DNA from 3 places in the Enterobacter cloacae complex sp. HYC003_NIDB genome. Region 2 is predicted to be linked to each of the others. Evidence: predicted binding sites of a transcription regulator. Region 2 holds the regulator's gene; each other region holds the start of a gene.
What was found. Region 2 encodes LexA, which represses DNA repair genes until DNA is damaged. Its sites were predicted from a motif close to TNCTGTATGTACATACAGNA; they were not measured.
Positions count from the first base shown of each region.

Region 1 (5,613 bases), on a different replicon from region 2:
TGAGAGGCGGTGTAAGTGAACTGTAGCTGCCATGTTTTACGGCAGTGAGAGCAGAGATAGCGCTGATGTCCGGCAGTACTTTTACCGTTACGCACCACGCCTTCAGTAGCTGAGCAGGAGGGACAACTGATGGAGATGGAAGCCACTGGAGCACCTCAAAGACACCATCGTACACTAAATCAGTAAGTTGGCACCATTATCCGGCAGGCGATCTGGATTATCGTCACGCTGTTAAATATGTCGCGGTAGGGATACCCGTTACCGGATACCCCCCGCACAGATCCCGGCGTGCGCGATTTACGCACCGGGCTCCTGCCTCGGGTGTCTGGCGGTGAACCGCTCCACAGGCCATGGATGAAGAACCCGAACCCTTGGTAGCCATGCGGCTGCCAGTTTGTTTGCTTTCGTCCAGGTCGTATCATCCTTCTGGCTCCTGCGCCTGAGCGCCCGGCGCCAGAGGTTTGTTACGTGTGTCCTGAACTTCTGCATGGTGGGGAAGTTGCCCGGTACCGAGTGATAGTTCAGGTATCCCTGAACCACTCTCCTGAGCCATTTTCCCTGTTCGGGGATTGAGTAATGCCAGCGCCTTCGCAGACCGTCTTTGATGGCTTTCAGAGTTGCCGTCATCCGATCCCGGCGGGTCTTTCGTATCAGCATGAACCTGCCGTTGCGATCTTTCCCGCTGATGTGCGTGAACCCGAGGAAGTTGAACGTTTCTGGTTTGCCTTTTCCCCTGATGGCACGGTTTTCGGCAGCGAAGCGGCCGAACTCCATCAGACGGGTTTTCTCCGGGTGAACCGTGAGTCCGAACTCCCTCAGTCTGCGCTGCATGGCTATACGGAAGCGCCGGGCATCGTATCGTTTGTCGAACCCGATGACGATGTCATCGGCGTATCTGACCATTACCACATTGCCTGTGGCATAGCGACGTCGCCACTGATGCGCCCACAGATCGAAGACGTAGTGGAGGTATATGTTTGCCAGCAGCGGTGAGATGACCGCACCCTGTGGGGTGCCTTCCTCCGTTGCTCGCCATTGACCCTCCTCCAACGTCCCGGCTGTGAGCCACTTACGTATGAGCCTGATTACGCTCCGGTCGCCGATCCGATGCTCTGTGAACCTGATCAGCCATTCGTGGCTCACCCTGTCGAAGAACTGACTGATGTCGGCATCCAGTACCCAGTTTACGTTAGTGCGTACCAGCCCTGTGGCCAGTGCGTCCAGTGCATCGTGCTGGCTTCGCCCGGGTCTGAACCCGTATGAGAACCCCATAAAGTCGTTTTCATAGACTGCGTTCAGGATTTTCACCAGCGCATACTGGACGATCTTGTCCTCCAGCGAGGCGATGCCGAGCGGGCGTTGTTTTCCATCCGCTTTTGGGATGTAGTGACGCCTGCCGGGCTGCGCCCTGTAGCTGCCCTAATGTAGCCTCCGGTGCAGATCTGTTATGTTGTTCTTCATGTTTCCGGCGTAGTCCATCCACCTGATGCCATCCACTCCGGCGGCCGCTTTCCTGCTCAGGGAGAGGAATGCGGCTTCCAGTGCTTCGACTGTCAGCAGGTGGAACAATGCTGTAAACCGTTCTTTCTTCCGCTGCTTCGCAGCTTCCCGCACGCGTGACAGCCTCTGTGACATGCTTTCCCGGCTCTGTGTCCGGCGCATGTGTGGCTGTTCCGCGTTCCCCTTGGCCCCGCTCCTTCGCTCCACTGACTCCGCTCCTTTCGGGTTGTTCGCCTGCTTCGCCGCTACTATGAGCGAGTCCGACTTCTCCTCTCCGTACATCACCGGCTATGACTCCTCGTCTTCCCGGTGCGGGCCGTCTCCGACACTGGCAGATGGTCAGAGGGGAGATCTCCCGGTTCCCGCGTAGAGATCGTATTGACATGCCAGGGTCTCAGACCCCGCCGGGTCCATGTGGCACTCGCAGTATCGCACCCTATGATGTTGCCTTCCGTTAACAGTACAACGTCGGCACCCGGTAATTTAATATACATTTCGTGGCTCAATGGCTGGCCTGTCAACACCCCTGTCAACGCTTCGCCCCATACCTCGCGGTATGCAACGCATGACTCGGGGACCTTGTGGATTGCTGGTCCTTCAATGGTCGGGGACTTTCACCCCTTGATCTCTACCGGTCTCCCGGTGAACACTGTATGTATAACCAGTAAAATTAGAGTGTCAGGAGGAAAGATGAAACTACAACTTTTCAGCACCGGGAAAGAACTCCCGCCACAGGCCCATCCATTGTTTGCCGATCTGGCCAGCTGCGGTTTTCCCAGCCCTGCTGCTGACTATGTCGAGTCCGATCTGGATCTCCATGATTACTGCATACGGCATCCGAGCGCGACGTACTACCTGCGTGCCAGCGGAGACAGCATGGCCGACGGCAGTCTGTACAATGGCGATCTGCTGGTTGTGGACAGTGCTGAAAAGCCGCGGCACGGCGATATCGTTGTCGCCAGCATGCAGGGGGAGTTTACGGTGAAACGGCTTCTGCTGACGCCGCGACTGACGCTGCAGCCCATGAATGCCTCCTGGTCGCCGATTTATCCTGATCCCGACGAGCTGGATATCTTTGGCGTCGTCACGCATATCATCCACCGCCCGAGGGAGATGTACTGATGTTTGCCCTGGCCGATGTGAACAGCTTCTATGCCAGCTGTGAACGTGTTTTCCGCCCGGATTTGAAAGGAAAGCCGATAGTCGTCCTGAGCAACAACGACGGGAATGTAATCGCTCGCAGTGCCGAGGCGAAGCCCTGGATCAAAATGGAAACTCCGTGGTTTCAGATAAAAAACGAAAGATACCCGGAAAAAATATATGCGTTTTCAAGTAACTATGAACTTTATGCCTCGATGTTGGCGCGCGTGATGAACAGCCTGGAGGAACTGGCCCCCAGAGTGGAACAGTATTCAATTGATGAGATGTTCCTCGATTTGACCGGCGTGGAGCACTGTATGGAGCTTGAGGACTTCGGCCGGCAGCTGCGTCAGCACGTGTATGACTGTACCCACCTGACCATTGGCGTGGGCGCCGGACCAACGAAGACCCTCGCAAAATCAGCCCAGTGGGCCTCAAAAGAGTGGAAACAGTTTCGTGGCGTACTTGCTCTGACCAGGGGAAATCCGCAGAGAACGCGGAAACTGCTTTCACTGCAGCCGGTTGAAGAAATCTGGGGGGTGGGTAACCGTATTGCACGCAAGCTGAATGTACTGGGCATTAAGACCGCGCTCGATCTCGCCCTGACGAACCCGGCCTTCATCCGCAAAAATTTTTCTGTGGTCCTTGAGCGAACGGTACGGGAACTGAACGGGGAAAGCTGCCTTTCGCTTGAGGAAGCCCCTCCGACGAAACAGCAAATTGTCTGCAGCCGCAGTTTTGGCGTGAAGATCACGGAGTACGAGTCACTCCGTCAGGCTATCTGTCAGCACGCAGAGCGGGCCTCTGAAAAACTGCGTAAAGAGCACCAGTATTGCCGGCATATTTCCGTTTTCATCAAAACGTCTCCGTTCGCCATTAAAGAGCCTTACTACGGCAACGTGGCTACGGAAAAACTTCTTACACCCACTCAGGACACCAGGGACATCATTGCAGCCGCTACAACGGCTCTGGAGCGTATCTGGAGGGATGGGCACCGGTATGCCAAAGCCGGAGTTATGCTGAATGACTTCACCGGCTCCGGCGTTTCGCAGCTGCAGCTGTTCGACGAACGCCCGCCACGCCCTTACAGTGCTGAGCTGATGAAGGTTCTGGACGGGATCAACAACTCAGGGCTGGGTAAAGTATGGTTTGCGGGGCGGGGTATTGCCCCGGAATGGCAGATGAAACGGGAGATGCTTTCTCCTGCTTATACGACACGATGGTCAGATATTCCTTCAGCGAAACTGGCGTAAAACTTTGGCGATTTCACCTTGAAATTCTCAGCCTAAACTGCCTAATTACAATAAGTTAGATGTGAAATCGCCATGGCGAAATTATTGACTCAAATTTCTGTCAAGGACCTCGTTGATAGCCTTGTCCAGTTCATCCTGAATCACTTTTGACATACGGCTAAACTCATAAGTCAGCGTACGCCCTTTCACACGCTTACGCGCGAACTTGTCCTTTTCTTCAAAAGACCAGAGTGGGGAAACCACTGACTTTTCCTTGGGAGATGGATCTATCAATGCCTGAGATGCCTGAGAAATCAGCTTCAGTATACTGGCTTTCTGTTCGTCTTCTGGTCGCTCGCCTTCACTCAAAATTGCATCGAGCTGAGCTGATACAGACTGAATGAGTTCTTCAGGCGTTAATCCCTTTTCACTGAGTTTTTCATTAACTTCTAAAAGAAGTTTATAGTCACTAAACGATAGCTCCGACTGAACCGGGAACAGAGAAATCAAGTCTTGCGGTACGGCCGCCGCCTGCAGCGCCCTGGTAACTTTAGCTTGAGATAACCCCTCCAGTTCAGCAATTTCCTTTTGATTAAATCCGGACTCTTTAAGAGCGATCAATCTCAGGCCAATCTCCCGAAGATTATGTTCTTTAGCTGTCTGGATATCTTTAGCCAGTTGGCGAGCTTCATCAGCTGATAAATGCTCTTCGGTAACCATTACATCAAGGCCTGTACGGACAAAAATTGCTGAGGCTCGCCGTCTTGAACCATCCAGTATCTCAATCCTTTCACTTTGCTTAATACCAATACAGGGAAAGAACTGCTGAAACTTAATCGTCTGGATAATGGATTTCAGGGATTCCCTGGTCAGTGCAAGTTGATCTCTTCCGTTGTTTTCCTGGTTTACGAAGGTCTTACTTTCAACTTCAGATGCAGGCACCCGAACAAACCTGAACGTTACCTTCCTGCCGGTTTTTAAGGTAAATACCTGGCTTCTACCGGTGTCCGTCATTTCCGCAATTGACGCCTGGGTATTTAACTGTCTGCCGATGGTTTTTCTTTTCTCATTCGACATCACATACCTCCGTTAGTACGAATGAACTCGATGCGATCAAAGACTGCCTTCGCAAAGTCTTCCGCTGCTGATTTTGCGCTTTTTAGTGCCTCTGTACTTCCATCATAGGTTGCTGGATTTGCTGAAATAACTGTGTCAAAAGTCTCCCCACAACGTTCGAAACCATCCAGTCTTGGCAGAACCATGTCTAGCATATCGGCACCGAAAACCTCTTTGGCCTGACTATGGCAAATTTTGTGATCAGACTTGTTCAGGATCTTGGACATGAAGCCGACATTACCGATGAGATTGCAGGTGTGCCCATCCATTTCGATGGAATCTATGAGGGCAGGGAGGCTGGCCACAAACTTCAGGGAAGAATGAAAATCAACCGTCGCCGGTGGAAGAGGGGTCAACATCAGGTCTGCCGCCCCAATGCAGTTTTTCAGGAACGCATCAAGGTGAGGACCACTATCAAGGAAAATAAAGTCGTAGTCATGCTGGAGCTTGTCGATAATGTTCTCTTTAAGCACCGCATGAATATTTTTCCCTGGCAGATGTTCTTCACACAATCCCTTCCAGCCTTCAGCAAGGAATGCATCGTCAATGGAAGCGGGGATTACATCAACACCAGGGATAATAGACGGTACTATAAAATCGGAAAGTAATTCTTCACGAGACACGT
Region 1 covers NZ_CP114222.1:25,921-31,533, forward strand. Annotated here, with positions in the region: one part of gene O1722_RS25345 (IS1-like element IS1X3 family transposase) at 1-146, opposite strand, end outside; partial or broken gene ltrA (group II intron reverse transcriptase/maturase) at 298-1,785, opposite strand; gene umuD (translesion error-prone DNA polymerase V autoproteolytic subunit) at 2,191-2,622, shown strand; gene O1722_RS25360 (Y-family DNA polymerase) at 2,622-3,893, shown strand; gene O1722_RS25365 (ParB family protein) at 3,975-4,949, opposite strand; gene O1722_RS25370 (AAA family ATPase) at 4,949-5,613, opposite strand, start outside.
Region 1: a site for LexA is predicted at 2,148-2,167, ahead of umuD (translesion error-prone DNA polymerase V autoproteolytic subunit). Genes of this name have one in related genera too.

Region 2 (5,613 bases):
CAAAATGACCGTCACATCATCCTCTGGCTTAGATTTTGCCAGTAACGCGGGGTTGATTAACGCCCCGCTGCCATAGCTCCCTGCCGCGACACCCGTTCCGCCCATTGCGTCGCTACGCGCTTCCGTCCAGGTATTGGCTGCTCCCGCCTGATTTGCCATAAAAAAGGAGACAGCGATGCTAACCATCGAAAATTTAAAATGTTTTTTCACAGTGTGCTCGTAAATAGTTTGTTATTAGTTAACCCTGTCTGTTATCACCCAAACAGGAACGAACTATTGCTGTGAATAAGTGCAAAAAGACCCGCTATTTCCTTAAGTTAAATTCCATCCCGGCCTGTTGTAATATGTGACGACCATCAATATTTATAGAAGAGGAAATTATTTTCGCCCAGGTTTTCCATCGTGCGGCCCAAAAAACTGAGGCGGATGGTCGACCCAGCGGTCTTCGCGCGTCGCGGCATACACCGGATTGAGCGGATAGTAGATGCGGTTATGTTTTTTATTGGCCTCACCCACCACCAGTAAGCGCACCTCTTCATCGGTATTGTTGATAAAGGTGTGACACACGCCCGTCCCGGCTGGAAATCCCACGCTGTCTCCGGGTTCGAGCTTCCATAAATAGCCATTGATCCAGGCCTCAGGGTAACCCTCCAGAACGTAAACAAACTCCTCTTCGTCGCTTTCCGCATGCGGATAAGACGTACGGCGTCCGGGTGGCAGCCGTTCATGGTGAATACCAATGCGGCCGAGACCCAGCCTGCGGGCCAGCGGCGCGCCAACAGAAAAACGTTCGTTACTGTCAGGATACGTTGCGTCATCAGCGCCTTCCACGTCCCGCCAGTGCCGAATACAGTCAGGTCTTTTCATTTTGCGATCTCCTGATTTGCGATGCGTCAGGTATAGCACAGCCTGGCGGATCTCGGTGTTTTTAGCAGAACATGATAAAGTGAATGTTTTCACCCCTTACCATATCCGAGGTGCCCGATGGACAAGTCCACAAAAGAGCTGTTAGCGCAAGCTGAAAAGCTGTGCGCGCAACGCAATGTGCGCCTGACCCCGCAGCGCCTTGAGGTACTGCGTCTGATGAGCCTTCAACAGGGCGCCATCAGCGCCTACGATCTGCTCGATCTGCTGCGTGAAAGCGAGCCGCAGGCAAAACCGCCGACCGTTTATCGGGCGCTGGATTTTCTGCTGGAGCAAGGGTTTGTGCATAAAGTGGAATCAACAAACAGCTATGTGCTGTGCCATCTTTTTGACCAGCCAACTCACACGTCCGCCATGTTTATCTGCGATCGCTGTGGTGTGGTGAAGGAAGAGTGTGCGGAAGGTGTGGAAGATATTATGCATACGCTGGCAGCCAGAATGGGCTTTGCGCTGCGCCATAACGTGATTGAAGCCCACGGCTTATGTTCTGCCTGCGTGGAGGTGGAGTCATGCCGCCATCAGGATGCCTGTCAGCACGATCACTCTATCCTGGTGAAGAAAAAGCCGCGTTAAAGCCAAAGAAAAAGGCGGCTCAGGGCCGCCCTTGGGGATAGTGCCGGTTACCAGCGGTAGTCGTTACGGGTTTCCCAGTCTTTGACTTCGTTTTCCGCCTGATCTTTTTCGTAACCGTAGCGCTCCTGGATTTTACCTACCAGCTGATCGCGCTTACCTTCAATGACGGTCATATCGTCATCTGTCAGCTTACCCCACTGTTCTTTCGCTTTACCTTTGAATTGCTTCCAGTTGCCGCCGATTTCGTCTTTATTCATAATCGTGTCCTCGTGTTAAGCGTCTATGAGTATCGTCCGCTTCGTTCTTTTCTGCTGGACGTGATTATTATTGTAGTTAAGGATTCGGCAGTTGTTTTTATATTCGGAATCTTTAACCGTTACGATATATCGTGCGGGGCTGGAAACCAGGTATTGTTTCGCCAGTGACGATGCCAGATAACGGCCAGCGAAAGGCCACGCAGTGAGAGAAACACCGCCAGCGCCAGCCACAGACCATGATTGCCGAGATACGGCAGGGTTAGCAGCGTCAGGCCGAACCCCGCCGCCGCGACGGCCATGCTGTTGCGCATCTCCGCCCCTCGCGTCGCACCAATAAACATGCCGTCCAGCAAATAGCACCACACGCCCACCACCGGTAATACTACCTGCCAGAAGATGTAGCGATCGGCCAGCTCACGTAGCGCGGGCAACGAGGTGAGTAGTGCGACAATATGCCCACCAAAACAGGCGTACACCAGAGCAAAGACCAGCGCTACCAGGCCCGCCTGACGACAGGCAGCACGCCAGACTTCACGTAACTGGCCGCTTTCACGGGCGCCATAGGCCTGCCCTGAATGCGCCTCCACGGCGTAAGCAAAACCATCCAGCGCGTAAGCGGTAAAGGTCAGTAATGTCATGAGCACTGCGTTGACGGCAACGATCTCAGGCCCAAGACGCGCACCAAAAACGGTTAATGCACCAAAGCAGAGTTGCAGCAGAAGCGAACGGAGCATGATGTCGCGATTAAGCGCCAGCAGCTTACGAATGTTGCCGCGCCAGGCCGATTTCAGCAGATCCAGGGTGATACCGCGCATCGCCAGCACGCGCCAGACCATCCCCAAACCGATCAGCAGCGTACCGTACTCGGCAATCGCCGTGGCCAGCGCCGCGCCCCGGACGTTCATGTGCAGCCCCATCACCAGCCAGAGATCGAGCACAATGTTAAGCAGGTTGCCCACCACCAGCAGGATCACCGGCGCGCGGGCGTACTGCACGCCCAGCAGCCAGCCCAGCAGGACCAGGTTTGCCAGTGAAGCGGGCGCGCTGAGCCAGCGAATTTCGAGGAACCGCCGGGCCTGTTCCAGTACGGCATCGCTGCCGCCTACAATATGGAGCGCAAGATCAATCAGCGGCGTACGCAACAGAATGATTAACGCGCCAGCACCGAATGCCAGAATGAGCGGCTGAACCAGCGCACGCGCCAGACGCAGGGGATCTTTTGCACCATACGCCTGGGCCGTCAGGCCTGTCGTACTCATGCGCAGAAAAAGCAGCAGCATAAAGAGGAAGCTGGTCGCCGTTGCGCCGATCGCGACGCCGCCAAGATAAATCGGCGAATCGAGATGCCCGATAACCGCCGTATCCACCAGCCCCAGCAGAGGAACGGTAATATTGGAAAAAATCATCGGTAGCGCAAGACGCCACAACGCCTTATCGGCAGAAGTTAGCAATGCCATGGAAATTACCGGAATCAGAAAACAGGCCAGGCTGTAGAGGAACTACAGCCTGTCAGGAAGAGATTACAGCCATTCACCGTTGCGGATAACGCCGACCGCCAGTCCTTCAATAGAGAAGCTCTGCTCGCGGAGATCCACCACAATCGGGGAGAATTCATTGTTTTCAGGCAGAAGCTGCACGGTATTGCCTTGTTTCTTAAGGCGCTTAACCGTCACTTCATCATCAATGCGCGCTACCACGACTTGCCCGTTACGCACATCCTGCGTTTTGTGTACCGCCAGCAGATCGCCATCCAGAATACCGATATCTTTCATGGACATTCCGCTAACGCGCAGCAGGAAATCGGCGCTCGGCTTGAACATGCCTGGGTCAACCTGATAGTGCCCTTCGATGTGCTGCTGCGCCAGCAGAGGTTCACCTGCGGCAACGCGGCCCACCAGTGGAATACCGCTCTCTTCTTCCACAAGCAGACGAATGCCGCGTGAGGCGCCGGAAACAATCTCAATCACGCCCTTACGCGCCAGCGCTTTAAGGTGCTCTTCGGCAGCATTAGGAGAACGGAAGCCCAGACGCTGCGCAATTTCTGCACGCGTGGGTGGCATACCCGTCTGGCCGATATGATCCCGAATGAGATCAAACACCTCTTGCTGCCTGGTCGTTAACGCTTTCATACCGCCCCCTGGGTGTATATACAGTTATGCTGTGAGTATATACAGTCAAAGGCGATTTTGGAACCAAAAACTGCACAAAAAACCAGGGACTTAATTATTCCTCGAGGCTCATCGGAAATGCGACCAAAGCAGCGTGACCCAGGTGATCGCCGCAGTGATAATCGCCAGCAGTACGGCAGCAGAACCCATGTCTTTCGCCCGGCCAGACAGTTCATGGAATTCCGACCCGATTCGGTCAACAACGGCCTCAATAGCGCTATTCAGAATTTCCACTATCATCACCAGAAGGACAGATCCGATGAGCAGTACGCGGGTGATAGCATCAACATCAAGGAAGCAGGCGATGACAACGGCAACGATTGCGGCAACCGCTTCCTGGCGGAAAGCGGCTTCATTAACCCATGCCGCGCGGAAACCTTTCCATGAATAACCGGCAGCTTTAATGATTCGAGTTAACCCAGTGGTATTATTGGCCATTAAAAGAACCTTTTATGATAAATAGCGTCTGTAACTAAAGCCGCAGCGCGTTTTGCTGCAACCTGAAGTATGACGGGTAACAACAGAAATTTTGCGCGCTTTCTGTTATCCTTGCGCCGCAATTGCATTATTAACCAGAGGCTTTACATCGTTTATGTCCGGCTGGCCACGAATTTACTACAAATTACTTAATTTACCATTAAGCGTCCTGGTAAAAAGTAAGTCTATCCCAGCAGAACCTGCGCTGGAATTAGGGCTCGATACGTCGCGCCCTATTATGTACGTTTTGCCTTATAACTCGAAGGCAGACCTGCTGACGCTTCGCGCTCAATGTCTGGCGCACGATTTACCTGACCCGCTTGAACCGCTGGAAGTCGACGGTACGCTGCTGCCGCGCTACGTGTTCATCCATGGCGGGCCGCGCGTGTTCACCTATTACACGCCGAAAGAAGAGTCCATTAAGCTGTTCCATGATTACCTCGATCTGCACCGCAGCAACCCCGATCTGGACGTGCAGATGGTGCCGGTGTCGGTGATGTTTGGCCGTCGTCCGGGGCGCGAAAAAGGGGAAGAGAACCCGCCGCTGCGTATGCTCAACGGCATTCAGAAGTTCTTCGCCGTCTCCTGGCTGGGACGCGACAGCTTTGTCCGCTTCTCACCTTCCGTTTCACTGCGCCGCATGGCGGATGAACACGGCACTGACAAAATCATTGCGCAAAAGCTGGCGCGCGTTGCGCGTATGCACTTTGCACGTCAGCGTCTGGCGGCCGTTGGACCACGTCTCCCGGCACGTCAGGATCTGTTCAACAAGCTGCTGGCTTCCAAAGCGATTGCCCGTGCCGTAGAAGACGAAGCGCGCAGCAAGAAAATTTCGCACGAGAAAGCGCAGCAGAACGCGATAGCGCTGATGGAAGAGATCGCCGCGAATTTCTCCTACGAGATGATTCGCCTCTCTGACCGTATCCTTGGCTTCACGTGGAACCGCCTCTATCAGGGGATTAACGTCCACAACGCCGAACGCGTGCGTCAGTTAGCGCACGACGGCCACGAGATTGTCTATGTGCCCTGCCACCGCAGCCACATGGACTACCTGTTGCTCTCTTACGTGCTCTATCACCAGGGGCTGGTGCCGCCGCATATTGCTGCCGGTATCAACCTGAACTTCTGGCCAGCAGGCCCGATTTTCCGCCGTCTGGGTGCGTTCTTTATTCGTCGTACCTTTAAGGGTAACAAGCTTTACTCCACCGTCTTCA
Region 2 covers NZ_CP114220.1:4,514,598-4,520,210, forward strand. Annotated here, with positions in the region: gene O1722_RS21625 (conjugal transfer protein TraF) at 1-186, opposite strand, end outside; gene O1722_RS21630 (cupin domain-containing protein) at 379-867, opposite strand; gene zur (zinc uptake transcriptional repressor Zur) at 985-1,497, shown strand; gene O1722_RS21640 (CsbD family protein) at 1,545-1,754, opposite strand; gene dinF (MATE family efflux transporter DinF) at 1,874-3,211, opposite strand; gene lexA (transcriptional repressor LexA) at 3,275-3,883, opposite strand; gene O1722_RS21655 (diacylglycerol kinase) at 3,992-4,360, opposite strand; gene plsB (glycerol-3-phosphate 1-O-acyltransferase PlsB) at 4,515-5,613, shown strand, end outside.

Region 3 (5,613 bases), 1.4 Mb from region 2:
TGATGCACCGCTTCAATCTCCGCTAATACCTCTTCACTCAGGTTCAGATGGAAACTCTCAATATTGGTTTTCAACTGATCCATCGTCGTTGCGCCGAGCAGGGTACTCGCCACAAACGGCTGACGACGCACGAAGGCCAGCGCCATCTGCGCCGGATCGAGTCCGTGGCGTTTCGCGATATCCACGTAGGCCGCAACGGCTTTTTGCGTCTGCTCGCCGCTATAGCGGGTGAAGCGGCTGAAAAGCGTGTTACGCGCACCAGCCGGTTTCGCGCCGTTCAGGTATTTGCCCGTCAGGGTACCGAAGCCCAGGCAAGAGTAGGCGAGCAGTTCCACCTCTTCGTACTGCGTCACCTCCGCCAGACCCACTTCATAACTGCGGTTCAGCAGGCTGTACGGGTTCTGAATGGTCACGATGCGCGGCAGGTCGTGTTTATCGGCCAGATGCAGATAGCGCATCACGCCAAACGCCGTCTCGTTGGAAACGCCAATGTAGCGGATCTTACCCGCCCGCTGGCACTCCGTGAGCGCTTCCAGCGTTTCCAGCAGGGTAACTGCCGGAGCACTTTCGTTCCAGGTGTAGCCAAGCTTACCGAAGCAGTTCGTCGGACGCTGCGGCCAGTGCACCTGATAAAGATCGAGATAGTCGGTTTGCAGGCGCTTGAGGCTGGCATCCAGCGCGGCACGGATATTCTTGCGATCAAGGATCTGGTTAGGGCGGATCCCGGCATCGTTATTACGGGAAGGGCCGCTGACTTTGGAGGCGATGACCAGCTTTTCGCGATTGCCGCGTTTCGCCAGCCAGTTGCCGACATACGTTTCAGTAAGACCTTGTGTTTCCGGGCGGGGAGGAACGGGGTACATCTCCGCCACGTCAATCAGGTTAATGCCCTGGCTGACGGCGTAATCGAGTTGTGCATGGGCATCGGCTTCGCTGTTTTGTTCACCAAATGTCATGGTGCCCAACCCCAGTTGGCTGATCTCCAGAGCGCTGTGGGGGATACGGTGATAATGCATAGCCGGTTTCCTTTTTTTGACATACAGACTGCGTCAGGAACCTCCCGACAAAGGAATATAAACATGGCAGAGGGAAGGCAAAAGGGGAAGGAAAAAATCAAAAAGGCCAGCAAGCTACTGACCTTTATCTGTTTAACGCTCGATGATCTGGGAGACTTCGTCGCGATTAATCTGCATTTGATTGCCTTCGCGATCGCGGTAACTCACCAGACCGGTATCGTCGTCGACTTCGGGTTTGCCATCGGTCAGGATCATACGACCATCTTTCGTTGACATGACATAGTCGCTGCTGCAACCCGATACCGCAAACGCTAAACCGACTGCTGAGATAATTACTGCCCATTTTTTCATCGTTCTCATCCTCACCTGGCTCGTATCAAATCATAGTGTAGTAATAACCTGATATTACGACAGGTGAAAGGGGGGAAATCTTAAAAAGGAGGAGATTATGTTAGCCGGAGCGCAAAATTGGTAAAAAACTATGTTTTCAACAGGAAGTGGCGTGCCAGCAGCGCCCCGGTGAAATTCTTTTTAAGATAGAAACCGCGCGGCAGCGTCAGGATCGGTTCGCCCTGTGCGCCTACCGCTTCAGTGAGCGCTTTGCTGTTGGCGGCTTTGGGACGAAGTTGCAGCACTTCGCCATGCCGGGCGGTGATACGCTCAACCTGTCCCAGCACAATCATGTCCATCAGCTCTTCCCAGTCCTGGGAAAGCTGTCTCTCCTCTTCTTCATTCGGGCTCCAGAGCAGCGGGGCGCCAACGCGACGCTCAGCCAGCGGGATCTGCCTGTCGCCCTCAACGGGTACCCACAACACCCGCTTCAGCTTATGCCTGACGTGGCTGGTTTCCCATGTCACTCCGCTGTTACCCGTGAGCGGCGCAACGCAGACAAAGGTGGTTTCCAGCGGCCGCCCCTGGCTATCGATGGGGATCGTCTTCAGTTCCACCCCCAGCGCCGCAAAATCTTGCTCGGGTTTACTGCCCGCGCTTGCGCCCAGCCAGCGTTCCAGCAACACGCCGATCCAGCCCTTATCACGCTTTAGATCGTTAGGTATCGTCAACCCCGCCATCACGGCCAGCTCGCCCAGTGAATAGCCTGCCAGGCGTTGTGCCTGCTGGAGCAACTGGGCTTCACTGACGGGAGGAGAGAGCAGTGGGGCGAGAGATTGCATGCTAACGACCTTTTGATTAAAAAATGAGCTGATATTTTATCCCTTGTGGACAGAGTTTACCTTTTTCTGTGCACCTATTCCATGTGGATGATTTATATCATCTTTTTAAGAATACAATCCGTCCCGCGGCGGCTAAAAAACAGGTTGTGCAATTCTGGTCACTGACAATAAACAGGATCTTACACCATGTTATCCACAGAAAAATGGGATAACTGGGAATAACTGCCACTACTGTTTCAATTTACAGCCTTGACGTGCGATGAAAATCGAATTTTCACACAAATTGTGCCTAACTTATTGGCACAAACTGTGGATAAAACCGACGCTGTTCGATCTTTCATCAGCAGGAGGATCTTTGATGTGATGATCGTCACGTTTATCGCCCTGGATACCCTTAATTTCAATATAATCATATGAATTTAAATGATTTGTTATAAGCGGGGTAAATTGGCGGCTCGTCGGGCTACAAGGTTGTTCATCGGTAATTCCGCACTTCTTCACAACTATATCCACAGAAAAGGTGAATAAAAATGGTCTCTGTCGCCCGCATCTGTTTATAACTCCGCACTAAATTGTGAGTTATTCAAATGTTATTAGGTTGCAGGCCTGTAAGAGAGTGGTTTACCGCCTCCCTGTAGTGTGAAACAATCATTCATATATCAGATTTAGTTTGGGGTAGTCCGGTGATTGATGACGATGGCTACCGCCCAAACGTAGGAATAGTAATTTGTAATCGTCAGGGCCAGGTGATGTGGGCCCGGCGATATGGTCAGCACTCCTGGCAGTTCCCGCAAGGCGGGATCAATCCCGGAGAGTCCCCAGAACAAGCGATGTACCGGGAGCTGTTTGAAGAGGTTGGTTTAAGCCGAAAAGATGTTCGCATCCTGGCTTCGACCCGCAACTGGTTGCGTTACAAGTTACCGAAACGTTTGGTGCGTTGGGACACAAAGCCGGTTTGTATCGGCCAGAAACAGAAGTGGTTTCTTTTGCAGTTGGTGGGCAACGATTCAGATATCAATATGCAAACCAGCAGCACGCCAGAGTTTGATGGCTGGCGCTGGGTAAGCTACTGGTATCCGGTTCGTCAGGTCGTGTCATTTAAGCGCGATGTATATCGTAGGGTGATGAAAGAGTTCGCAAGTGTCGTGATGCAGCTTCAGGAGACGCCTCCGAAGCCACAGAGCGCACCTGCCTGGCGACGTAAAAGAGGTTAAGCTACGCAAATCATGCTCACCCGCTTGCGAGAAATAGTTGAAAAGGTTGCCAGTGCGCCTCGCCTCAACGAGGCGCTGAATATTCTGGTGACGGACATCTGTCTTGCGATGGAAACCGAGGTCTGTTCGGTCTACCTGGCCGACCATGACCGACGTTGCTACTACCTGATGGCAACCCGCGGTTTAAAAAAACCACGGGGACGTACCGTCACGCTCGCGTTTGATGAAGGTATTGTTGGCCTGGTCGGGCGACTGGCGGAGCCAATCAACCTTGCCGATGCGCAAAAACATCCCAGCTTCAAATATATCCCTTCCGTCAAAGAGGAGCGGTTCCGCGCTTTCCTTGGCGTGCCGATTATTCAGCGCCGTCAACTGCTTGGCGTGCTTGTTGTCCAGCAACGAGAGTTGCGGCAGTACGATGAAAGCGAGGAGTCTTTCCTCGTCACGCTGGCAACGCAGATGGCTGCGATCCTCTCCCAGTCTCAGCTGGCAGCCCTTTTTGGGCAGTATCGTCATACCCGCATCCGCGCGCTTCCGGCCTCGCCGGGCGTCGCGATTGCCGAAGGCTGGATGGATGCCACGCTCCCCCTGATGGAGCAGGTCTATGAAGCCTCGACGCTGGATGAAGCGCTTGAGCGCGAACGGCTTACCGCTGCGCTGGAAGAGGCGGCGAATGAGTTTCGTCGCTACAGCAAACGCTTTGCCGCTGGCGCTCAAAAAGAGACGGCGGCCATTTTCGACCTCTACTCACACCTGCTTTCCGATGCGCGTTTGCGTCGTGAGTTATTTGCCGAGGTCGATAAAGGTTCGGTGGCAGAGTGGGCGGTTAAAAAGGTCATTGAAAAATTTGCCGAGCAGTTTGCGGTGCTGACTGACGGTTATCTGAAAGAGCGCGCCGGCGATTTACGCGCGCTTGGGCAACGTCTGCTGTTCCACCTTGATGATACTATTCAGGGGGCGAATGCCTGGCCGAGCCGGTTTGTACTGGTGGCCGATGAACTCTCAGCGACGACGCTGGCGGAATTACCGCAGGACAGGCTGGCGGGCGTAGTGGTGCGCGATGGCGCAGCTAACTCCCATGCCGCCATTATGGTGCGCGCGCTCGGTATTCCGACCGTGATGGGGGCGGATATTCAGCCCTCCGTACTGCATCGCCGTACGCTGGTGGTGGACGGATACCGCGGTGAGTTGCTGGTGGATCCTGAGCCGGTTCTCCTTCAGGAGTACCAGCGTCTTATCAGCGAAGAGAATGAATTAAGCAAGCTGGCGGAAGATGACGTCAACCTGCCCGCGCAGCTCAAGAGCGGTGAGCGGGTGAAGGTGATGCTCAATGCTGGCTTAAGCCCCGAGCATGAAGAGAAGCTCGGCAGCCGCATCGATGGCATCGGCCTCTACCGCACCGAAATACCGTTTATGCTGCAAAGCGGCTTCCCGTCAGAAGAGGAGCAGGTGGCGCAGTATCAGGGCATGTTGCAGATGTTTAACGACAAACCCGTCACGTTGCGCACCCTGGACGTCGGCGCGGATAAGCAACTGCCCTATATGCCCATCAGTGAAGAGAATCCCTGCCTCGGCTGGCGTGGGATCCGCATAACCCTCGATCAGCCGGAAATCTTCCTTATCCAGGTTCGTGCGATGCTGCGTGCCAACGCGGCCACGGGGAATCTCAGCATTTTGCTGCCGATGGTCACCAGTATTGACGAGATCGACGAAGCGCGGCGGTTGATAGAACGTGCAGGGCGCGAAGTGGAAGAGATGATCGGCTATGCGATCCCTAAACCCCGTATTGGCGTGATGCTTGAAGTGCCTTCGATGGTCTTTATGTTGCCGCAGCTGGCGACCCGCGTTGATTTTATCTCCGTTGGCACCAACGACTTAACGCAATACATTCTGGCGGTCGATCGCAACAATACGCGCGTTGCCAGCATCTACGATAGCCTGCATCCGGCGATGCTTCGTGCCCTGGCGATGATCGCCCGCGAAGCCGAGCAGCATAATATCGACCTGCGCCTGTGCGGTGAAATGGCCGGCGATCCGATGTGCGTGGCGATCCTGATTGGTCTCGGTTTCCGTCACCTGTCAATGAACGGACGTTCCGTTGCGCGTGTGAAATACCTGTTACGTCACATCGAACAAGATGAGGCGCGCGAACTGGCCGCGCGTAGCCTGGAAGCACAGCTGGCAGCCGAAGTGCGCCATCAGGTGGCTGCG
Region 3 covers NZ_CP114220.1:979,417-985,029, forward strand. Annotated here, with positions in the region: gene O1722_RS04690 (NADP(H)-dependent aldo-keto reductase) at 1-1,016, opposite strand, end outside; gene O1722_RS04695 (YgdI/YgdR family lipoprotein) at 1,149-1,367, opposite strand; gene mutH (DNA mismatch repair endonuclease MutH) at 1,496-2,188, opposite strand; gene rppH (RNA pyrophosphohydrolase) at 2,872-3,402, shown strand; gene ptsP (phosphoenolpyruvate--protein phosphotransferase) at 3,415-5,613, shown strand, end outside.
Region 3: a site for LexA is predicted at 2,418-2,437, ahead of mutH (DNA mismatch repair endonuclease MutH). Genes of this name have one in related genera too.